3 regions of the Prescottella sp. R16 genome follow, and region 2 is predicted to be linked to each of the others. Evidence: riboswitches for the same ligand, from Rfam matches in the RefSeq annotation. Region 2 holds a riboswitch; each other region holds the start of a gene.

Region 1 (7,798 bases), 290 kb from region 2:
GATCCCGACCCGAACCGCGATGCGGCAGGACCCGGTGACCGCGATCGGCACCCGGGAGTAGACGAGGAAATCCGCTCGCGCGGGTTCCGGTCGCGCTGTTAGCTTCGATTCGACGCCCGATCGACCGAAAGCCCGCGCCGTGAGCACCCCCCACCAGACGACGACCCGACGACTCACACCACTGATCCTGCTCAACGTCGCGACGCTGCTGTCGGCGACCGGCAACGGCATCGTCATCGTCGCCCTGCCGTGGCTGGTGCTCGAGCAGACCGGGCGGGCGACCGACGCGGCGATCGTCGCGGGGGCTGCCACACTGCCCCTGCTGCTCGCGAGCCTGTTCTCGGGCACCGTAGTGGATCGGTTCGGCCGGCGGCCCACCTCGCTGGTGTCGGACGCGCTGTCGGCGCTCTCGGTGGCCGCGATCCCGGTCGTCGCCGGAACCATCGGTCTGTCGGTGCCGGTGCTCGCGGTGCTGGCCGCGCTGGGCGCCACGTTCGACCCGGCCGGGATCTCGGCGCGTGAGTCGATGCTGCCCGCCGCGACCACGGCCGCCGGCTGGCGTCTCGACCGGGTCAACAGCCTGTACGAGGCCAACTACAACGTCGCCTATCTCGTCGGACCCGGCATCGGCGGTCTGCTGATCGCGCTGGTCGGCCCGGAGAGCACGCTGTGGGTCACCGCCGTCTGCTTCGTGCTGTCGATCGTGACGATCGCGTTCCTGCGCCTCGAACATGCCGGTCGCCCCGACCACGCGACCCGGCCGAAATCGATGTGGACGGGCACGCTCGAGGGCCTGCGGTTCGTGTGGAACGACCGCCTGCTGCGCACCCTCGCCCTCGTCGACATGGCAATCGTCGCGCTGTACCTGCCGATCGAATCGGTGCTGTTCCCCAAGTACTTCACCGACCGCAACGAACCCGCCCAACTGGGCTGGGTGCTGATGGCGATGAGCGTCGGCGGGCTGGTCGGAGCCCTCGCCTACGGCGCGTTGGCGCCCTTTCTCCAGCGCCGCATCCTGATGCTGATCGCGGTCAGCGGCCTGGGGTTGTCCATGCTCGGCATGGCATTCCTCCCTCCGTTGTGGGTGCTGCTGGCACTGTCCGTCGCGATCGGCCTCGTGTACGGGCCCGTCGGCCCGATCGCCAACTGGGCCATGCAGACCCGCAGTCCGGAGCACATGCGCGGACGCGTCGTCGGCGTGATGACCTCCACCGCCTATGCCGCGGGGCCACTCGGATTCCTGCTCGCGGGACCGCTCATCGATCAGCTCGGTGTCCGCACCACGTTCTTCGTCCTCGCCGTGCCGGTCGTGGCCGTTGCCGCCGTGTGTTTCACGCTGCCGGTGCTGCGGGAACTGGACGCCGACCGGAAGCCACCGACAGTGAGGTTAGGCTCACCGTCATGACTACCTTCGATGCCGCCGTCGTCGCCGCCGTGACCAAGCACATGAACGACGACCACACCGGCGACAACCTGCACATCGTCCGCGCTTTCGCGGAGCCGACCGCCACCGATGCCCGCATGACGGGGCTCGACACCGCGGCCGGCGAGTGGACCGTCACCGTCGACGGCGTCGAGAAGACCGTGCGGGTGCCGTGGATCGGTGAGGTCACCGACCGGCCGTCGATCCGAGTCGAGGTGGTCGCGCTGTGCACCGCCGCGTACGAGAAACTGGGCATCGAGCCGACCGGGCACTGATCCAGTTCAGCTGAACCCCATCACCTCGTCCCCCCACGCGATCCGCATGTCGTGGTCGGGGTCGACGACGACGCTGTCGTGGTTGTCGATCAGCAGCGTCGACCGGGTGCCCTCGGTGTAGGGGGGCCAGTGTTTGGACCCGTCGAGGGCTGCGGGAACGGCGTGCCGCGCGAACGCGAGCCAGCGGCGCTGCACGCGTCCCGCCACCTCGAGTGTGCTCTTGCGGCCACCGAGCCAGAACGTCGGGTCGGGGTTGAGGGTGCCGAAATTGCCGAACACGTAGGGCAATTCGGTGGCGTGCCCCGCCCCGACCCGCGCCGCCTTGAGCATCGGGGTGGCGTGGTCGAACCGGTACATCCACGTCGGGGAGTGCCGGCTGTGCGCGTCGGCCACCCACAGCACCGGCATCCGGAACGCCGCGTCCCGCGACAGCGCCAGTACCCCACGGGATTTCGTCGCATCCGGGTAGGCGGCGGCGATCTCGGCGAGCCGCTCCGGCGACAGATCCGGGTTGTCCTCGGCCAGCCCCGTGAACATCTGCTGCACGGCCTCCGAACTGACCGGCAGCAGCGGCGAGCGCATGAACTTGAAGATCGACGCCTCGTCCTTGTTGGAGCCGATGATGAGCGGAATCCGGTGCGAGAGCCCCTTCTGGAATGCCGCCACCGGGTAGTGCGGCACCAGATCACGATCCACGACGGGCGCCATCGCGAGCGTGCCCGGCACCCGGGTGGGGATCTCGTCGACGAGCAGGTCCCCAGCCTTCACCAGGTCGTCGACCGGCATACCGATCAGGTCCCCGGCCCCCTCGGCCGGCAGGTCCAGCAGTTCCAGATAGCGGCGGGCGACGGTCGCAGCCCGCTCGGCGCCGTACACCGACGTCGCGGGCGGGCTCTGCACGATGGCCCGATGGAACAGGCCCTCGGCCCGCGGCACCGTCATCAGCGTCGTGATCGATCCGCCGCCCGACGACTCCCCGAACAGTGTCACCGCACCCGGGTCGCCGCCGAATGCCGCGATGTTGTCGCGTACCCACTCCAGGACCGCGATCTGGTCCCGCAACCCGAGATTCGACTCGAATGTCCGGTTCGCCGTCGACAGCGACGACAGATCCAGGAAACCCAGTGCCCCGAGCCGGTAGTTGAACGTCACGAGCACGATGTCGCCGCGTTCGACGAGCAGGCGACCGTCGTAGACGGCCTGCGCCGACGAGCCCAGGCAGTACGCGCCGCCGTGGATCCACACCATCACCGGACGCGGCTCACCGTCCGGGGGCGGTGCCCACACGTTGACGGTCAGGCAGTCCTCGTCGATCCGCATCGACGGATCGAGCGGTACCGACGTGTCGTGTCCCTGCGGCGCCATCGCCCCGAACACCGCGCAGTCGAGGACGTCGCTCCACGGCTCCGGCGGCCGTGGGCTGCGGAACCGCAGGTCGCCGACCGGAGGCGCGGCGTACGGGATGCCCTTCCAGGCGACGACGGCGCCGTCACCGTGCCCGCGAACCGGGCCGTACGTCGTGTCGGCGACGACCGTGCCGGGCCGCTCGGAGCGGCCGGCGTCGAGTACGTCCACTGGTTCCACGGCCCGACCTCCTGACCTTCCGGGTGCCCACCGGCCCCCTGGGCTGCCGTCTGCCAACGTACCAATCCGGCGGTGCTATGGTCGGCTCGTTCACCGACACGGGGTGCTCCGCACAGAGCGGGGCTGAGATCACACCCGGAGAACCTGCTCAGGTAATGCTGACGAAGGGATGTCACGGCGATGACGACGCCTGTCCACGACATATCTGTATCCACCCCTGCATCCGCCGACGGCGGACGCTTCACCGATCTGCTGTGGGAGCGCACTGCGTCCCTGCGGGCCGAGATCGACGACATGGAGTTCCTGCGGCGGCTCGGTGACGGCACGCTGCCGCTCGACGTGTTCCGCACCTACATCGAGCAGGACTCGCTGTATCTCGCCGAGTACGCGAAGGCGCTCGCGCTGCTCGCCGCCAAGTCCCCGGACCCGCAGACCTCGGCGTTCTGGGCGACGTCGGCGGCGACGGCCGCCGTCGTCGAATCGGAGCTGCACGAGAACCTGCTCTCCGGCGGACTTCTCCCGGAAAGCACTGAGACACTGCAACATTCATCGGCCTGCCTCGGATACGTGTCGTATCTGACGGCGACCGCGGCCACCGAACCGTACCCGGTGGGGGCGGCCGCGGTGCTGCCGTGCTTCTGGATCTACGCCGTCGTCGGACGACGTCTCGCCGCGAGCGCACACGACGTGCTCGCTGCCGATCCGTCGCACCCGTACGCGCAGTGGGTCACCACGTACGACGACCCGGCATTCCACGAATCCGTCGACACCGCACGACGGTTGGTGGACGCGGCCGCCGACGCCGCCACCGGTGAGCAGCGCGACGCGATGATCCGCGCCTTCGTGAACGCGGCCCGCTACGAGTTCCTGTTCTGGGACACCGCGCTGCACCCGCAGCCGTGGCCCGCGTCGTGAGCGCGATGTCGCGGCTGCGCCGCGCCCTGGCGACGTCGGCGATCGTGGTGGCGGCGGTGGGTGTTCTCACCGGGTGCACGGCGTCGGGCGAGTCCGACGACACGATCCGGTTCGCCCTGGACTGGACGCCGAACACCAACCACACCGGTCTGTTCGTGGCGTTGCAGGAGGGCTGGTTCGCGGACGCCGGCCTGGACGTGCAGGTGCTGCCGTACAACAACACCGCCCCCGACACCCTCGTCGACGCCGGCAACGCCGAGTTCGGGATCAGCTTCCAGGACTCGGCGACGTTCGCCCGGGCCGCCGGCGCGCAGACCGTGTCGGTGCTCGCGCCGATGCAGCACTGGGCCACTGGCATCGGCGTCAAGGCCGATCGGGCCGACCTCGCGAGCCCGAAGGATCTCGACGGCAGGACCTACGCCGGGTTCGGCGATCCGGGCGAGCGGGAGACGCTGCGTCAGGTGATCCGGAACGACGGCGGCACAGGCGATTTCGACACGGTCGTGCTCGGCACGTCGGCGTACGAGGCGGTGTACGGCGGGCAGGCCGACTTCACGGTGTCGTACTTCGCGTGGGAGGGCATCGAGGCCGAGCACCGCGGCACCCCGATGCGCTACTTCCACTACACCGACTTCGGTTTCCCGGACGCATACGCGATCGTCGTCAACGGCAACGAGAAGTGGCTCGCCGAGCATCCCGAGCAGGCCCGCGCATTCGTGCAGGCGCTGCAACGGGGCTATCAGACGGCCGCCGACGATCCCGATCGCGGCGCGCAGGCCCTCATCGACGCCAACCCGGGTGTCTTCACCGACGAGGCCCTCGTCCGCGAGAGCCAGCGGATGCTCGCCGCCGACTACATGCTGGACGCGGACGGACGGGTCGGTACCCAGAGGCTCGACCAGTGGGCCGGCTACTCCGGATTCCTGTTCCGACACGGCCTGCTCGCCGGCCCGGACGGCGCGCCGCTGACCGTCGAACCGGACTGGTCGACGTACTTCACCGATGAGTACCTCGCGTAGCACCGCGCGCCGACTGCTCCCCGCGGCCGTCGTCGCGGCGCTGCTGGTCGCCGCGTGGCAGATCTATGTGAGCGTCAGCGGGATCCGCCCGCAGGTGCTGCCCTCACCGGCCCGGGTGCTCGGTCAGGGCTGGTCGCACCGTGACGACATCGCCGTCCACGCGTGGGCGACGCTGCAGGTGACGCTGCTCGGGTTCGCGGTGTCGCTCGTGGTGGCCTGGGCGCTCGCGATCCTCGTCGACTTCTCCCCGTGGCTGCGGCGGGCCCTCGTGCCGCTGTTCGTGGTCTCGCAGACACTGCCGATCATCGCGATCGCACCACTGATGATCATCTGGTTCGGTTTCGGGGTGCTGCCGAAGATCCTCGTGATCGCACTCGTGACGTTCTTCCCGATGGCGATCGGGCTGATCGAGGGCTTCGCGTCCACCGACCGGGACGCCGGCGCACTGCTGCGCAGCATGGGCGCGTCCCGGTGGCAGCAGTTCCGGTTGGTGCGGCTGCCGTCGGCACTCCCCCGGTTCTTCACCGCGCTGCGCATCGGCATCACGTACGCCGTCGTCGGCGCGGTGTTCGCCGAATACGTCGGTGCCACCGCCGGGCTCGGCATCTACATGAGCGTGCAGAAGAACTCGTTCCGCACCGACCTCGTGCTGGCGGCCGTGCTCGTGACCGCGGCGATCAGCGTCGCGCTGTACCTGTGCACGTTCGCGATCGAGCGGGTCGTGGCGCCCTGGATCCGTCACACCTCCGGAGGACACCGCCATGACTGAGCCGATCGTCGCCCTGTCGTCCGTCACCAAGTCGTTCGGCCCGCGCCGCGTGCTCGACGGCATCGACCTGACCGTCCGGCCCGGCGAATTCGTGTCGGTGATCGGGCCGAGCGGCTGCGGCAAGAGCACCCTGTTCGCCGTCGTCGCCGGACTCGAGACGGCGGATACCGGCACCGCGACCGCCCCGACGTGCGCCCACATGCCGCAGAAGGATCTGCTGCTGCCGTGGCGTTCGATCCTCGACAACACCACCCTCGGCCTCGAGGTGCAGCGGATCCCGCGCAAGCAGGCCCGGGCCCGGGCGGCGGCACTGTTCCCCCGCTTCGGGCTCGCCGGCTTCGAGGACGCGCGCCCGCACGAACTGTCCGGTGGTATGCGGCAACGCGCGGCCCTGCTGCGCACCGTCGTCCAGGACCGCCCGGTGCTGCTGTTGGACGAGCCCTTCGGCGCTCTCGACTCCCTCACCCGTACCGAGATGCAGACCTGGCTGCAGGACGTGTGGCTCCAGGACCGGTGGACCGTACTGATGATCACCCACGACGTCCGTGAGGCCGTGTTCCTGTCCGACCGCGTGATCGTGCTGTCCGACCGGCCGGCGACCGTGCGCCGCGACGTCGTCGTCGATCTGCCCCGGCCCCGGGACCTGTCGATCGTCACGTCCCCCGAGTTCGCGGCGATCGAGGGCGAGTTGATCGCGCTCCTGCGGCGCACGACCCCGGTGCACAGTTAGGGAGCACCGGAACTCGTCGACCACGCACGTCGCACGAAACCTCTTGCGTCACAATAGGAAACGGTCGGTTCTCTCGATCCGGAACCACCCGTTGCCGCCCCTCGACGGATCGATACATCCCCGTTACCCTTTTGTTGCGGCGCAGTCGTCGGAAGGCGACGTTTCCCGCGCCGGTCAGTACGCAGTAACGAGGTATCCCCGATGGGCAATCGGTCGTCGTCCGTCCAGCGAATCCTGTCGACGGCACTCGTCGCCGTCGCGGCACTCACCCCCGCCCTGGCGATCACCCGGTCGGCGGCGGCAGCACCCCCCAGCCCCGGGACCGTCTCGAACGGCATCGCCTGGACCGCGAAACCCGATGCGGGTCCGGCGAACCCGGGCGCGGTGCCGGACTACTGCACACTCGGCGCCGTCGGCACCGACATCCTCGGCAACAAGATCGCCCTCTCGGCGGGGCACTGCGTCTCCACCGCCGCGGGCGGCGCCGCCGACTATCCGGACGGCGCGGCCGTCTACCGGTTCGGCCCGTCCGGGACCGGCACCCCGATCGGCACGATCGCCTACCGCGACCCGCGCATCGACTACGTCGTGATCACCCTGAGTCCGGACATCGTCCTGTCCGCGACCGGCCCCGACGTGCGGATCGACGGCATCGGCACTCCCACCCTCGACGGCACCCTGTGCAAGGCCGGCGCCCGCACGGGCGTCACGTGCGGCCCGGTCCTCGCGCAGGCCGCCACCCGGATCGCCTCCGCTGTCGCCGCGAACGGCGGCGACAGCGGAGGCCCCGCCTACATCGACGGCGACCGACTCGTCGGCATGGTCCGCGGCCCGTTCGAATTCATCGACATCGGCGCCGTCCTCGCCGGCATCGCCGCCCAGCCGAATCCGATCGGCAAGGGCTTCACCGTGACCGACAACTGATCCGCCGGGCGAACAGCCGAAACGCCACGCGCCCCGCCGCCGGGAAACCGGCAGCGGGGCGCGTGGGTGCGTTACGGCCTACTTGCCGACGATGTCCATCACGGCGAGGTGGCTGAACAGCATGGAGGTGCCGATGGGGTTGCCGCCACCGGGGTAGAC
Region 2 (7,798 bases):
CTCGACGCGTGCCAGTCGGTGGGTCAGATCCCCGTCGACGTCACCGAACTGGGTGTCGACGCCCTGTCGGCGACGGGCCGCAAATGGCTACGTGGCCCGCGCGGCACCGGATTCCTCCATGTCCGGGACGAACTCGTGGCGCAACTCGAGCCGACGTCACTGGACCTGCACAGCGCCGAGTGGACCGGCCCCGGCACGTACCGCCCCGCATCCGACGCCACGCGCTTCGAGTTGTGGGAGTACGACGTCGCGGCCCGGCTCGGTCTCGGCGCTGCCGTCGACTACCTGCTGGACATCGGAATAGATGCTGCCGCAACGGCGATCGCCGACCGGGCCGGGAAGATCCGCCGCGGCCTCGACGCCGTTCCCGGCGTGACCGTCCGCGATCTGGGTACCGACCGCAGCGGCATCGTGACGTTCACCGTCGACGCCGCCGACCCGCACACTGTCCGAGATCTCCTGGCACGACAGCAGATCACCGTGACCGTCAGCGGACGGTCCTCGACGTTGCTCGACATGAGTGCCCGCGGCCTCGACTCCGTCGTCCGGGCGTCGCCGCACTACTTCGTCTCCGACGACGACCTCGACCGGTTCCTGACCGCCGTCGCCGGGATCCGCTGACGGCGTTCCCACTGTCCGGGAACTGCCTGCCGTTCACCCCCGCCGTCGTTCCATGATCTGGGTCACACGTTTGTTCGACTCAATCAGGAGAGGACGCCCACATGGCCACTGCCACCCCTATTTCCCCGATTTCCGCCGATCAGATCACCGAATGGACCTACGAGGCGGACGTCGTCGTCGCCGGCTTCGGCGTGGCCGGGGCGGCTGCCGCGGTCGGCGCAGCCCAGAACGGCGCCGACGTCCTGGTGCTCGAGCGCACCGGCGGCTGGGGCGGCGCCGCGGCGATGGCCGGCGGCTTCATCTACATGGGCGGCGGTACCCCACTGCAGAAGGCGTGCGGGTTCGAGGACACCGTCGACAACATGAAGGCTTTCATGAAGGCCGCGCTCGGCCCGGGCACCGACGAGGCGAAGATCGACGCCTACTGCGAGGGCAGTGTCGACCACTACCACTGGCTGGTCGACGAGTGCGGGGTTCCGTTCAAGGAGAGCTTCTGGGGCGAGCCTGGCTGGGAGCCGCCGGGCGACGACGGCCTGCAGTACACGGGTGGCGAGAATGCGGCCCCGTTCAACGCGACCATCCCGCCCGCACCGCGGGGCCACGTCCCGCAGATGCAGGACAAGCACGTCAGCTCCGAGAAGGGCGGCGGCTACATGCTCATGAAGCCGCTCGTGGATACAGCCAAGGCGTTGAACGTGCGCTCCGAGTACGACATGCGGGTGCAGACCCTGATCGTCGACGCGGACGGACGGGTCGTCGGCGTGCAGGCCAAGCAGTACGGCAAGGACGTCGCCGTCCGCGCCCGCAAGGGTGTCGTCCTCGCGACCGGCAGCTTCGCTTACAACAACCAGATGCTCGAGTCGTTCGCGCCGAAGATGGTCAACCGTCCGGCCGCCTCGATCGAAGAGCACGACGGCCGCTCCATCCGCATGGCGCAGGCCCTCGGCGCGGACCTCGCACACATGGACGCCGCCGAGGTCGCCTTCTTCTGCGATCCCCAGCTGTTCATCCGCGGCATCCTCGTCAACGGCCGCGGCCAGCGCTACATCAACGAGGACACCTACCCGGGCCGCGTCGGGCAGGCGACGCTGTACGAGAACCACAACGAGGCGTTCCTCGTGATCGACGAGGCGGCGTACGAGGAGGGCATGACCCGCCCGACGTCGAGCCCGCAGCTGCGTCACCAGCCCAAGTGGGTCGCCGAGACCGTCGAGGAACTCGAAGCCGAGATGGGGCTGCCCGCGGGTGCCCTGCAGGCCACCGTCGACGTCTACAACCGGCACGCCGAGAACGGCGAGGATCCGCTGTTCGGCAAGAAGACCGAGTGGGTCAAGCCGATCGGCTCCCCCGTCGCCGCGATCGACCTGCGCGGCATGACCGGCGGCTTCACCCTCGGCGGCCTGCGCACCAACACCGACTCCGAGGTGCTGCACGTCTCCGGTGAGCCGATCCCCGGCCTGTTCGCGGCCGGCCGCTGCACCTCCGGCGTCTGCGCCGGTGGCTACGCGTCGGGCACGTCCCTCGGGGACGGCAGCTTCTTCGGTCGTCGCGCCGGAATCGCCGCAGCCCGCGGCTGACCGGGGCCGGAGCTGACAGGGGCCGCGTCGTCCGGTAAGGTGTTTCGAGTTGTCTCGGCGAGGGAACTGCGCGCACCGCACAGTCACCGTGATCGACGCGGCCACGGCTTCGTAGAGCTTGCGCTCCGGTCGTTCGTGTCCGTCCGCCCTCGCCGCGACGAACGACTGTTCAACGAAGATCTCACGCGAGTTGTAGGAGCCGTTTTCATGTCCGACGAGAATCGTCTCGTAGCGTCCGTCCGCACCGAGTTCGGTAAGGGTGCCGCCCGTCGCGCCCGCCGTGACGGTCAGGTTCCCGCCGTGCTGTACGGCCACGGCACCGACCCGCAGCACCTGAACCTCCCGGCCCGGGAGTTCGCCGCGATCCTGCGTGCACACGGCACCAACGCCGTCCTCACCCTCGATGTCGACGGCACGGAGCAGCTGGCGCTGACCAAGTCGGTCGTCGTCCACCCGATCCGCCGCCACATCGAGCACTCCGACCTGCTGATCGTCAAGAAGGGCGAGAAGGTCTCGGTCGAGGTCCCGATCGTCATCACCGGTCTCCTCGCCCCCGGCGGCCTCCTCAACGAGGAGATCTCGACCGTCAAGCTCGAGGTCGAGGCCCTGCACATCCCCGACTCGATCGAGATCTCGGTCGAGGGCGCCGAGGTCGGCGCACAGTTCCTGGCCGGCGGCCTGACGCTGCCCCAGGGTGCCACCCTCGCCGACGACGCGGATCTGCTGCTCGTGAACGTCGTCGCCGCACAGGCTGCCGAGCCGGCCGCCGAAGAGGCCGAGGCCGAGGCCTGATCGCCTTCCCCCGCTTCACGCACAGCGGCGTGCCGAGCCCCGTTCGGGCTCGGCACGCCGCTGTCGTTCGGAAAGGACACCTGCAGCTGTGAGTGACGAGACCGGTACCGCGATCGTCGTCGGACTGGGCAATCCCGGACCCCAGTACGAGAAGACCCGACACAACATCGGCTTCATGGTCGCCGACGTTCTCGCGGGACGGGTCGGCGGCAAGTTCAGCGCCCACAAGCGCAGCGGCGCCGAGATCGTCCAGACCCGGCTCGCCGGCCGCCAGGTGATCCTCGCCAAACCGCGCACCTACATGAACCTGTCCGGCGGCCCCGTCGCCGGGCTTGCCCGCTTCTTCTCCGTGAAACCCGACTCCATCGTCGTCGTCCACGACGAACTGGACCTCGACTTCGGCACCGTCCGGCTCAAGCAGGGCGGCGGTGAAGGCGGCCACAACGGGTTGCGTTCGATCAGCAAATCCCTTGCCACCAAGGACTATCTGCGGACCCGCGTCGGCATCGGCCGGCCCCCCGGCCGCCAAGATCCCGCCGACTACGTCCTCAAACCGTTCTCCAGTGTCGAACGCAAGGAACTCGACCTCGTCTGCGAAGAAGCCGCCGACGCCGTCGAACTCGTCCTCCAGCTCGGCCTGGAAGCGGCACAGAACCGGCTGCACTGAGGCTGTCGCACACATACCGTGTTCCCCACTCCCCGGAATCCCCGCCACCTCGACATGCGCGAACTCGCCCCGAGGGGCCGGAACCGGCGGTGGCAAACAAGATCAGAACAGGTAACCTGACCCCAGGACTCGACACGGGGTGCCGTTCATCGGCTGAGAGAACACCCGTCGAACCTGATCTCGATCATACGAGCGAAGGGATGCCGAGCCGTCGACGGTTCGGTGCCGTCGAGGTCACGCAACCCTTCCCTATCCTGGGGAAGGAACACCATGCACATCAACGAACACCTGGTCCTCGTCACCGGAGCCGGCCGGGGCCTGGGCCGCCACATCGTCGAAGCGTTCGCCGACGAAGGCGCTGCCGTCGTCGTCAACTACCGTTCGAGCGCGGACAACGCCCGTGAAATCGCTGCGACGATCGGCGCGGACCGTGCCGTCGCGATCGCTGCGGACGTCACGGATCGCGCACAGGTCGACGCCATGTTCGCAACCGCTCGTGAGTATTTCGGGCGTCCGGTGACCACCGTGGTCAACAATGCGCTGCCGGATTTCCTGTTCAACGGGGATGCGCGGGAGAAGGCCGACAGGATCGGTGGAGAGGCGTTCACCGCCCAGTTCGACGGCATCGTCAAGGGTGCCGTGAACACGATCCAGGCCGCCGTCCCGGGCATGCGTGAAGCCTCGGGCGGATCTGTGATCAACATCGGCACCAATCTGTTTCAGCATCCGGTGGTGCCCTACCACGACTACACGGCCGCGAAGGCCGCGCTGCTGTCGTTGACACGCACCTTCGCCGCGGATCTCGGACCCGACGGCATCCGCGTCAACATGGTGTCGGGCGGGCTGCTGCGCACCACGGACGCATCGGCCGCCACCCCGGAAGCGGTGTTCGATCTGATCGCGTCGTCGACGCCGCTGCGCAAGGTGACCACGCCCGCCGACATCGCGGCCGCGGTCCTGTTCTTCGCCTCCGACTGGGCCCGGGCGGTCACGGGACAGAACCTGGTGGTCGACGGCGGCCTGGTGATGAACTGATGGCCGAGCAGCGCACCCTGCACCTCAACGCGTTCCTCTACGGTGTCGGGCATCATTCGGCGGCGTGGCGGCACCCGGATTCGTGCGCCGAACGGATCGGCGACATCTCCTTCTTCGAAGAGCTGGCCCGCACGGCGGAGCGGGGACACCTGGACGCGGTGTTCTTCGCCGACGGTCACAGCGTCGACCCGGAGTACACGGCCGGCACCACCTGGTTCCTCGAACCGTTGACCGCGCTGGCGGCGATGGCCCGAGCCACCGAGCGGATCGGCCTCGTGACCACGGTGTCGTCGAGTTTCTACACCCCGTTCCATGCGGCCCGACTACTCGCATCGCTCGATCACATCAGTTCCGGGCGGGCCGGGGCGAACATTGTGACGTCGATGTTCGACACCGAGGCACGCAATCACGGTTTCGACCGGCTACCGGACCACGAGGAGCGTTATTCTCGCGCCGAGGAGTTCATCGACGTCCTACTGGCACTGTGGGATTCGTGGGGCGAGGACGCGCTGGTGATCGACCGGTCGTCGGGCCGCTATCTCGATGCCGGCGACATCTCCCGGGTCGACCACCGTGGCCGGTTCTTCCGCGTGGACGGGCCGTTGACGGTGCCGCGGTGCGTGCAGGGCCGGCCGGTGTTGTTCCAGGCGGGGGCCTCCGATGCCGGGCGCACGCTCGCAGCACGGCATGCCGAGGCCGTCTATTCGGTGGCGTGGGATCTGCCTGCCGCAGTGGAGTACGCATCCGATGTGCGGGCCAGGATCGCTGCTGCGGGACGTGATCCTCGGACCGTGGCGATCCTGCCGGGCTTGGTGACCTACGTCGGCCGCACCGAGGAGGAGGCGCTGGCGAAGAAAGCGGAACTGGACGCCCTCCTCGACGTGGATGCGGCGATCGCGCAGCTGGGAGTGTTCACCGGCCAAGACTACACCGGGCACGATCTCGATGCGGCAGTGGCGGACCTGCCTCCCGTCGAGGAGTTCACGGGCCCGCAGGGCCGCTACTCGACGGTGCAGCGGATCATCTCCAGTAGGCGTCCGACCCTGCGGGAACTGTTGGGCTATCTTGCGGCGGGCGGCGGCCACGCCACGATGATCGGGACGCCGGAGACGATCGCCGACCGGATCGAGGAATGGTTTCGGTCGGGGGCGTGCGACGGCTTCAATCTGATGTGCCCCACCTACCCGGCGTCCCTCGACGATTTCGTCGACCTGGTGGTTCCGGAACTGCAGCGCCGCAACCTTTTCCGCTCCGAATACCCTGGCACGACACTCCGGGACAGCCTGGGCTCGGGTAGGCCGACCGTCCGGTGACCCGGAGACTGCTCGTAGCAGCCTCCGCTACGAGCAGTCTCCGGGTTCGCCGTTGCGGCAGTCCCGCTACGGGGTCGGCATCAGCTCCTGCGGGGTGACGCTGTCCGGTTCCGGATCGGAGACAGGTGCGGGCGTGGCGGGTTTCGAGGACGGTGTGGTGCTCGAGCTGCTGTCGAGGCCGTCACCGATGTCACCGATGATGCCGACGAGGACGAGCAGTGCCGCGACGGCCGAAGCGATCACGACACCCTTGCGGATCGGCTTCCTCGGCGCCGGTTCGGGTGGCGGGGCGAACGCGGCCGCGGTGTCACCGGCGAGGAACGCTTCGTGCCCGGCCTGGGCGCGGGCGGCAAGGGCAGCGGCATCGGCTTCGGTGCGGGCACGGCGGTCACGGATCGGGCGGCCGACAGCGAGATACCAGAGACCGGCCGCGAACAGCAGGGAGATCACGGCCGAGCCGACGTCGAGAAGAATGAGGTCGACGATCGCAATCCACGTACACACGGCGGCGAAGAAGCCGGCGACGACGCGGAGATAGGGGCGGACAGTGTTCATGGCCTTCCCGATCCAACTGGGCGGAGGCCCGGTGGCCTCCTGGTCCAGGTGATTGTGGCAGTGAAGTCCGACACCCCTCGGACGCCCCGTCGTGTCAGTAGGCTGCGTTGACCCCGTACTGGGCCTGCGCGCTGGTGAAGCCGTCGTACTGCAACTGCTCGATCAGCCCCCTCTGGGAGAACGGCATCGTCCCGAGGTACTGCCGGGCACTCAGCGTTGCCTGCTCGTTCCAGTCCACAATCCAGCTGTCCACTCCGTATGTCGCCTCTGCGGTGGAGAAGCCGTCGTACTCGAGTTGCCCGATCAACCCGCTTCGGGAGAACGCCGCCGATTCCAAGTACTGCTGGGCGGACCAGACCGCGTTCCGCTGACCGGAGCTGAGCTGCGGATCGGCAGCCATGGGTGCCATCGGAGTTGCGCTCCACTTGTTCTCGTTCATCGGGTATTTCCTCTGTTCAGGGGTGAGCCGCGCATGAACAAATGTGCGACACCGAGGGCGGGATACGAAGAATGTACTGCATTGATCCGACAAATCCAGTGCAACAACAAGTTCCGATATCGGACCTATTTTCCGGGCCCTGTCACGTAACGGGCCCATGGACGATCAGCCCGTGCCGAGTAGCTGCCGGGGCTGTCGATGAGCCGGGATCGTGTTGTCGGAACTCGCAGACTCGCTCAAAGAGGTGCTGCATCAACGCAGAACCATCGGTGACGACGCCGGCATCGCCCCGGCACCACAACCTTGCGGCATCCGTCCGTCATGCTGGCGGATCAGTTGTCGAATGGAGAGAATCACCTCATGACCTTGATCAGTGCGCTCCTACTGGTCGTCGGCACGATCGGAGCCCTCGGCTCCATCGTGTTCGGAGCAGCACTCGTCGGTCAGTGGACGATGGCCCTCACCGTGATATTCGTGGCGATCGCAGCGACGGGCGCACTCCTCATCAAGCCCCGACGCTGACCTCGATGCGAAGCACAGACAGCTCTGACCCGTTGACAGCGAACACCGGGACCCCCGTGTCATTCCCTGCGCCGATGCGCCCCCTGCGGCTCGGCCCGGTCAAGATGACACAACAGGGCGGTCGCGGCAAAGACCCCGATTCACAGCAGTGTGATCGAACTCGACCGCCGTAGTTTCCCCGACGAGGTCTTGGGGATGGCGCCGGGTCCGAGGACGGCGACGGTGCGGGGGCGGACGCCGACGTCGGAGACGATGGCGCGGGCCACGTCGCGTTCGA
Region 3 (7,798 bases), 1.9 Mb from region 2:
CGTCGTCCCCGGTCCGGGTCTGCGCGATCACGTTGCGGGACACCGCCGATTCCGTCGTGGTGTCCAGAACGAGGGTGACGTCGACGGTGTCCGGTGCACCGCGCAGTGCCGCGCCGTCGGTCTTCGTGACGGCGGCGGACGGGATACGGGCGTCGTCGCGTCCGCCGAGAGTGCCGCCGATGAGGTCCTCGTCGACGTTGTCGGCGACGAGGATCGCCGCCGCCCCGCGATCCGCGGCCACCTGCTGTTTCCGTGTGAACGGGCAGCCGCCACGGTCGGCGAGTACGACGGCACCGGCCACGTCGAGGCCGTCGTAGCCGCCCGCGTCGCAGCCGGACGCCTCCCCCGGCGGCACCGGCACCAGCCGCGCGGTCAGGCCGCCCGGCGGGGTGGACGGCGAGTACCCGAGTGCCGTCACCGGCACGTCGCGGCCGGCCACCCGCAACTGCTCGGTGTGCACGGTGAACGTGTCGACCGTGAACTCCGGTGTGTCCACATCGAATCCGGCGTCCTCGAGCTGCCCGACGACATAGTCGACGCTCGCGTCGTAGCCGGGTGTCCCGACGGCCCGGTTGCCGTCGTGCTCGTCCGCGATGCGCTGCAACTGCTCCAGATCACCGAACGCCGCGCCGAGGTCGACGGCCGCGGCCAGGCCGGGCCCGTCCACGGGCGCGTCGACGCCGTCGGGGTCGCTGCACCCGGTCACCAGCCCGGTCACCAGCAGCAACCCGAGGATGCCTGCCGCCACGGTGCGCATGCCGCGACGGTACCGGACGACGAAGCGCCCGACCGGAAATCGATTCCGGCCGGGCGCTTCGTGGCTCAGTCGTGTCCTCAGGCGTCGCGCTTGTTCACGACGACGAGGGACGCACCGAAGACGATCGCGACGAACACCGCGAAGTAGAGCAGCCCGCCCCACGGCCCCCAGTGGAAGCTGCCGTTCCCGCTGCCGCTGAGGAAGTGGGACGCATTGTTGAACGGCCCGAACTCGACGAAGTAGTGGCCCACCTTGGGGATGAGGGTGCCCATGCTCTCGAGGACGAGCGGCCACAACAGCAGCAGCGCGATGGCGCCGGCCGACTGGCGCAGCAGCGTACCGACCCCGACCGCGAGGACCGCCAGGAGCGCGTAGTAGATCGGGATGCCGAACAGTTCGCGGAGGCTGTCGCCGTCCGACAGCGACAGCGACAGGCCGGACATGGCCTGCGCGACCAGGAACGACAGCAACGCGATGACGAGGCCGAGCACCGCGGCGACGACGGCGAGCAGCAGGGCCTTGCCGCCGATGACGCGGGTGCGGTCGGGGATCGCCTGGAACGTGGTGCGGATGACCCCGAACCGGTATTCGGTGGTGACGGCCAGCGCCGCCATGATCATGATCAGCATCGACCCGAACTGGGCGGCACCGAGTTGGGTGAAGGCGACCGAGAACTCGCCCATCGAGTCGTCGCCGTCCCGCAGCATCGCCTTGAACGCGACACCCATGATCGCCGCGAAGCCGACACTGACGGCTACCGCGATGAGGCTGCACCAGATCGGCGACTTGGTGGATGTGAGCTTGATGCGCTCGGCATTCAACACGCTCATCGGAGCGCACCTCCCTGGGTCTGCGGAACAGTCTGCGCGTGGTACTGGACGTCGTCGCCGGTGAGCTTCATGAAGGCCTCCTCGAGCGAACCGCGCTGCGACGACAGTTCGTGCAGCACGATGCCGTTGGCGCCGGCGAGTGTGCCGACGTCCTCGGTGCGCGCCCCGGACACCAGCAGCGCCGGCTGGTGGTCGGTACCCGCATCGACCCGGACCGTGAGACCCTGCCCGGCGAGAAGCCCCTGCAGTGCCTCGAGTTGCGGGCTGCGCACCCGCACCGACGATTCGGAGGCCCGCTCGACGAAGTCCCGGACGCTGGTGTCCGCGATGAGGCGGCCACGGCCGATCACGACGAGATGTTCTGCGGTGAGCGACATCTCGGACAGCAGATGGCTCGATACGAGGACGGTGCGCCCCTCCGCGGCGAGGCTCTGCATGAACGTGCGGATCCACACGATGCCCTCGGGGTCGAGACCGTTGACGGGCTCGTCGAACAGCAGCACCTTCGGGTCGCCGAGCAGCGCACCGGCCAGACCGAGTCGCTGCGACATGCCGAGCGAGAATCCGCCGGCCTTCTTTCCGGCCACCTCGGTGAGCCCGACCAGACGCAGCACCTCGTCGACCCGTGACTTGGGCAGCGAGTTCGCGGCGGCCATCCACTGCAGGTGCGCCTTCGCCGACCGGTTGGGGTGCACCCACTTGGCGTCGAGCAGCGCGCCCACAGTGCGCAACGGCTGCTTCAACCGGTGGTAGGGCACACCCCCGATCGTTGCGGTACCCGACGTCGGCGCGTCGAGACCGAGGATCATCCGCATGGTCGTCGATTTGCCGGCACCGTTCGGGCCGAGGAAGCCGGTGACGATACCCGGCTTCACGGAGAACGTGAGATCGTCCACCGCTTTCGTCGACCCGTAGGTCTTCGTCAGTCCCCTCACTTCAATCATGGGGACCACTCTGCCCGAAACATCCCCTCCCGCGCATCGGACCACGGTCGATTCCAGGGTCATCCCCGAGGATGACCCGACCCTGACCCCGACCCCGAGACTCCTCGGGGTCGGGGCGGTCCCGGACCCGGGACGGGTCAGACGCGGATCATGCCGTCCGGCATCGTCACATCGGTGAGGTCGGCGCCGGAGACGTCGGCGGTCTCGAGCACCGCGCCGGTCAGATCGGCGTGCGCGAGGTACGCCCCCGAAAGTCTGGCCCCGGTGAGATCGGCGTCCTCGAGATGCACCCCGGTCATGTACGCCCCGGACAGGTCGGCGCCCGCCAGGTTGGCGCGCGCCATGTACGTCGACGTCAGGAACGACAGCGTCAGGACCGCGCCGGTGAGGATCGCATTGGTCAGGTACGCGTTGGTGAAGTCGGCGTCCGCGGCGACCGCCCCGGTGAGGTTGGCACCCGTCAGGTTCGCACCGCCGAGTTCCGCGGACCGCAGGTCCGCCCCCGACAGATCGATGCCCGCCATGTTGGCGCCCGTCAGGTTCGCACCGGCGAGATCCGCACCGGACAGGTTCAGCCCGTGCAGATCCGGTGCGTCGGGCAATTCGTCCCGCCGGGCGTTCCACGCCACGACATCCGAGCGCAGCAGGTCGAGGAGATCGGTACTCAACGTCGTCATGGCAGGCCCTCCCGGCACTGGAACCAACGGAGCAGACGCTTCCGAGCCTAACCCGAAAACCGCGAAACCGCGCCGACCCTGCGAGTTCGGCGCGGTTTCGCGGGTCGGCTCACATCGGGGACGACGCCTGCGCCCAGAACCGCTTGGGGATGCGTCCGGCCCGGCGGGCCTCGTGGCCGGCGACGACGGCGGAGCGCATCGCCGACGCCATGAGCGCCGGATCCTTCGCCCGGGTGACGGCGGTCGCGAGCAGGACCGCGTCGCACCCGAGTTCCATCGCCAGGGTGGCGTCGCTCGCGGTGCCGATCCCGGCGTCGAGGATCACCGGGACGTTCGCGGCCTCGACGATCATCTCGATGTGGTGCGGGTTGGAGATGCCCAGGCCGGTGCCGATCGGCGAGCCGAGCGGCATGACGGCGGCGCAGCCGACGTCCTCGAGGCGCTTCGCGAGGACGGGGTCGTCGGTGGTGTAGGGCAGCACGACGAACCCGTCGTCCACCAACTGTTCTGCGGCGCTGACCAGTTCGATGGCGTCGGGCAGCAGGGTGCGCTCGTCGGCGATGACCTCGAGTTTCACCCAGTCGGTTTCGAGGGCCTCGCGGCCGAGTTGCGCGGTGAGCACGGCCTCGGCGGCGCCGCGGCAGCCCGCGGTGTTGGGCAGCGGTGCGATGTCGAGGCGGCGCAGCAGGTCGATCACGCCGGTACCACCGGCCGCGTCGATGCGGCGCATCGCGACGGTGGTCAGTTCGGTACCGGACGCGACGAGCGCTTCCTCGAGGACCGCGAGGTTCGCGGCGCCACCGGTGCCCATGATCAGTCGGGAGCCGAACACCCGTCCGGCGATCGTCAACTTGTCCATGTCAGCCACCCTGCACCGCCGTGAGGATCTCGATTTCCCAACCGCGGCCGACGTTCTCGTTCCAGCGTCCACGCGGGAACACCGCCCCGTCGACGGCGACGGCGATACCGCGCTGCGGCAGGTCCAGTTTCTCCAGCAGATCCGTCACGGTCAGCGGACCGTCGAATTCCCGGTCCTCGCCGTTGACGGTGATCCCGATCAGCTCACTCATTCCAACCTCGCTCATGCCATCATCACACGTGAAAAACGTTCGGGGGAAGCAGCTTCCGCCTCCTGCAGAGGCGCGCCGTCCAGGATCGCGACCACCGCGTCGGCGGTCAGCGGTGTCATGAGGACACCGTTGCGGCCGTGCCCGGTCGCGAGGACCACCCGATCGGACGCCCGGCCGACGATCGGCAGGTTGTCCGGGCTCATCGGCCGCAGACCGGCTTTCGCCTCGTACAGCTCGTACTCACCGATCGCGGGCATCAGCGCCTCGGCGTCGGCGATGAGGTCGCGCACCCCGGCGACCGTGACCTGGGTGTCGTAGCCGTGTTCGTATTGTGTTGCGCCGACGACGATTCCGTCGGCCCGTGGCACGAGGTACGACGGCCGCCCGTGCACAGTACCGCGGATGGTGCGGCTCGGTGCGGGGGTGACGCCGGGGCGGGCACGCAGCCGCAGGATCTCCCCCTTGACGGGGCGCACCGGTAGTCCCGGCCACAGCTGCGCGGCGTGCGATCCGGCGGCGAGTACCACCTGGTCGGTGGTGAGCTCGTCGAGGTCGGTGACCGAACGTTCGACCAGTTCGACGCCCGCTTCGACGGCCGCGGTCCGCAGCGCCTGCACGAGCAGCCGGTTGTCGACGGCCTGTTCGGTGGGGGCGTGCAGCGCCAGCCGGATGCCCCGTCCCAGCGACGGTTCGAGTTCCCGGATCTGCGCCCGGTTCAGCACCGCCAGCTCGTGGCCCTGCGCAGCCGCGAATTCGGCGATCGTGTGCAGGTCGGCGGCGTCGGCGGCGTCGAGTGCGACGGTCAGCGAATCGTCGGACGTGAACAGCCGTACGCCGGCGATGCGTTCGAGTTCGCCGCCGAAGTCGGGCCACCGCTGCAGCGACGCCGCCCCGAACGCGAGCGCGGCCTCCTCACCGGGCCAGCCCTCGGACAGGGGGGCGAGCATGCCGCCGGCCACCCACGACGCGCCCGAACCGATTGCGGGGTCGTACAGGGTCACCGTCCACCCACGGCCCGCAGCCCGCCACGCGACGGACAGGCCGACGACACCGCCGCCGACGACGGAAAGGGTTCGAGTCACTGTTTCCACCTCACTCCCTGCGCCGGCATGATCCGGATCAGGTATGACGGTCGGGACCGGCAGGTCCCCTCTCAGCCCCGCGCACCGATATCTGCGCTCCTGGGACTCCCGTGTTGATTCGTCCGCGGTAAAGACTACCGTTCGACGTGTGGAAGCCTCCGACACACACTTCACCCCGCGGGAACGCCTCTCCGGCGCTCGCCTGTACCTGTGCACCGATGCCCGCCGCGACACCGGCGACCTGGCGCAGTTCGTCGACGCCGCCCTCGCCGGCGGTGTCGACATCGTCCAGCTCCGGGACAAGGGGTCGGCGGGCGAACGCGAGTTCGGCCCGCTCGACGTGAAGGAAGAGCTGGCGGCGCTCGCGGTGATCGGGGCGGCGACCCGTCGGCACGGTGCGCTGCTCGCGGTCAACGACCGCGCCGACATCGCGCTCGCGGCGGGCGCCGACGTCCTGCATCTGGGGCAGAACGATCTGCCGGTGCACTATGCGCGGCGAATCGTCGGCCCCGACGTGGTGATCGGCCGGTCCACCAACAATCGGGCGCAGGCGAGCCTGGCGGCGATCGAGGACGACGTCGACTACTTCTGCACCGGCCCGGTGTGGGCGACGCCCACCAAGCCGGGGCGGACGGCGTCGGGCCTGGACCTGGTGCGCAGCACCGCCGACGCGGAGCCGACCCGGCCGTGGTTCGCAATCGGCGGCGTCGACGAGGAGCGGCTGCCGGAGGTACTGGCGGCGGGCGCGTCCCGCATCGTCGTGGTGCGGGCGATCACCGCCGCGGACGATCCGGAGGCCGCCGCGCGGGCGCTGTCGGACGCCCTGCGCGGCTGACCTTCGGGTCAGCAGTCTCCGGTGATGCCCTTGTCGACGGCCTTCTCGATGAGGTCGCGGCTCTCGGCGGGCATGTCCTCCCACGTCGCGGTGGAGGGGTCGAGGGTCGGCTGGCCGACGGCCTCGGCCTGCTGGTTGTAGGCGGCCACCCACACGCCCGAGTTGGACTTGAGTTCGCCGAGGAACTCGTCGCCCTTCGCGGCCCGGTCGAAGGACTCGCCCGCGGTCTCCGCCTGCTGCTCCGACACGTCGAGGTAGGTCAGGACCTGCGTGCACATGGCCGAGACGGCGGTGTCGAGGAGGTCGTCGCCGGTCGATTCGGCGGCGGCGGGCCGGTCGGCGGACGTGGTGGCGGGGTCGGCGGCCTCCTCGCTGTTGCTGCATCCGGTGAGGACGAGCACGGCGGCGGGGACGACGGCGATCAGGTGGCGCATCTTCATGCCGGACATGGTGACAGGCCGTCCGAGTCAGGCGTCCGACGGGTACCTACCGACCGGTGTTCTCCCCCGGAAGGCGATCGCGGCGGTCCCGATCAGGATCGCGACGTAGAGCAGCGGGTAGACGTTGACGAAGATCTTGGTGAACGTCCACCACGGGGGGTACAGGAACAGGCCCACCACGACGACGTGCTCGTCCCACCGGTAGGGCCAGGCTCCGGCGGCGAGGTAGACGACGAGCGCCGCCGCCCACCAGCGGGGATTGTTCGCGGCGCGGTGCACGATCCACACCAGCAGCGGTACCAGCCACACCCAGTGGTGGCTCCACGAGAACGGTGACACGGCGGCCGCGGTGAGGCCGGCGAGAGTCACCGCGAGGAGTCGTTCCCCGCGGGCGTGCAGCCGCACCACGATCCACATGCTGACGGCGACGACGACGGCCGAGCACACCAGCCACAGCAGCACGGGGGCGTCCCGGCCCAGCACGTGGGCGATGGCTCCGCGGATCGACTGGTTCGACGGGTGCGTGTCCGGGGCGATGCGGGTGGATTCGAAGAACGTCTTCGTCCAGTACTGGCGGGAATCGTCCGGCAGCAGCAGCCAGCTCACCCCGACCGTCGCCGCGATCGTGACGACGGCGACGGCGGCGGCCCGCCATCGACGCAGGACGAGGTAGTAGAGGACGAAGTAGGCGGGCGTCAGTTTGATGCCGGCGGCGATACCGATTCCGACGCCCTTGAGCCGGCTGTGGTCGCCGCGGGAGACGTCCCACAGCACGAGCGCCAACAGCACCAGGTTGATCTGCCCGTAGAACAGGGTGGTGCGGACGGGTTCGAGGAACGTGCACGCGAGTGCCAGCAGCCCGGAGGTGGCCACCGTCGCCCCGGTGACCCGTTCACCGAGCATCCGCCGGCACGCCACCACGATCACGGCCAGCAGCGCCAGGTTCGCGGCCATCCAGATGTACTTGTCCGAGTCGAGGGGCAGCAACCCGAACGGCAGGAACACCAGCGTCGAGAACGGGGTGTACGTGTAGAGCAGGCCGTAGACGACGGGCTGGGTGTACAGCGGCAGATCCGCCATGACGTGCCGGGCACCGTCGCGGTAGACGTCCAGATCGGTGCCGCCGGCGAAGATTCCGATCTGCGGTGCCCACGGCGACACGG

What was found. A riboswitch is a leader RNA that binds a small molecule or an ion and turns the genes downstream of it on or off. The one in region 2 is predicted to bind thiamine pyrophosphate.
Region 1: linked by a shared signal. The riboswitch ahead of Q5696_RS07050 (TenA family protein) and the one ahead of Q5696_RS05680 (3-oxoacyl-ACP reductase) in region 2 are both predicted to bind thiamine pyrophosphate.
Region 3: linked by a shared signal. The riboswitch ahead of thiO (glycine oxidase ThiO) and the one ahead of Q5696_RS05680 (3-oxoacyl-ACP reductase) in region 2 are both predicted to bind thiamine pyrophosphate.

Annotation. Positions count from the first base shown of each region.
Region 1 covers NZ_CP130943.1:1,485,475-1,493,272, reverse strand. Annotated here, with positions in the region: gene Q5696_RS07070 (FtsX-like permease family protein) at 1-61, shown strand, start outside; gene Q5696_RS07065 (MFS transporter) at 140-1,405, shown strand; gene Q5696_RS07060 (DUF2470 domain-containing protein) at 1,402-1,698, shown strand; gene Q5696_RS07055 (carboxylesterase/lipase family protein) at 1,705-3,273, opposite strand; TPP riboswitch at 3,372-3,469, shown strand; gene Q5696_RS07050 (TenA family protein) at 3,463-4,197, shown strand; gene Q5696_RS07045 (ABC transporter substrate-binding protein) at 4,203-5,216, shown strand; gene Q5696_RS07040 (ABC transporter permease) at 5,200-5,985, shown strand; gene Q5696_RS07035 (ABC transporter ATP-binding protein) at 5,978-6,715, shown strand; gene Q5696_RS07030 (chymotrypsin family serine protease) at 6,917-7,639, shown strand; gene Q5696_RS07025 (FAD-binding protein) at 7,718-7,798, opposite strand, start outside.
Region 2 covers NZ_CP130943.1:1,197,139-1,204,936, reverse strand. Annotated here, with positions in the region: gene Q5696_RS05700 (aminotransferase class V-fold PLP-dependent enzyme) at 1-621, shown strand, start outside; gene Q5696_RS05695 (FAD-dependent oxidoreductase) at 723-2,198, shown strand; gene Q5696_RS05690 (50S ribosomal protein L25/general stress protein Ctc) at 2,406-2,990, shown strand; gene pth (aminoacyl-tRNA hydrolase) at 3,079-3,657, shown strand; TPP riboswitch at 3,783-3,875, shown strand; gene Q5696_RS05680 (3-oxoacyl-ACP reductase) at 3,928-4,692, shown strand; gene Q5696_RS05675 (LLM class flavin-dependent oxidoreductase) at 4,692-6,005, shown strand; gene Q5696_RS05670 (hypothetical protein) at 6,072-6,560, opposite strand; gene Q5696_RS05665 (Ltp family lipoprotein) at 6,655-6,999, opposite strand; gene Q5696_RS05660 (hypothetical protein) at 7,360-7,521, shown strand; gene Q5696_RS05655 (fatty acyl-AMP ligase) at 7,662-7,798, opposite strand, start outside.
Region 3 covers NZ_CP130943.1:3,825,145-3,832,942, forward strand. Annotated here, with positions in the region: gene Q5696_RS17965 (M20/M25/M40 family metallo-hydrolase) at 1-757, opposite strand, end outside; gene Q5696_RS17970 (ABC transporter permease) at 835-1,587, opposite strand; gene Q5696_RS17975 (ABC transporter ATP-binding protein) at 1,584-2,531, opposite strand; gene Q5696_RS17980 (pentapeptide repeat-containing protein) at 2,669-3,208, opposite strand; gene Q5696_RS17985 (thiazole synthase) at 3,318-4,067, opposite strand; gene thiS (sulfur carrier protein ThiS) at 4,069-4,293, opposite strand; gene thiO (glycine oxidase ThiO) at 4,290-5,369, opposite strand; TPP riboswitch at 5,358-5,482, opposite strand; gene thiE (thiamine phosphate synthase) at 5,509-6,195, shown strand; gene Q5696_RS18005 (hypothetical protein) at 6,204-6,635, opposite strand; gene Q5696_RS18010 (glycosyltransferase 87 family protein) at 6,663-7,798, opposite strand, start outside.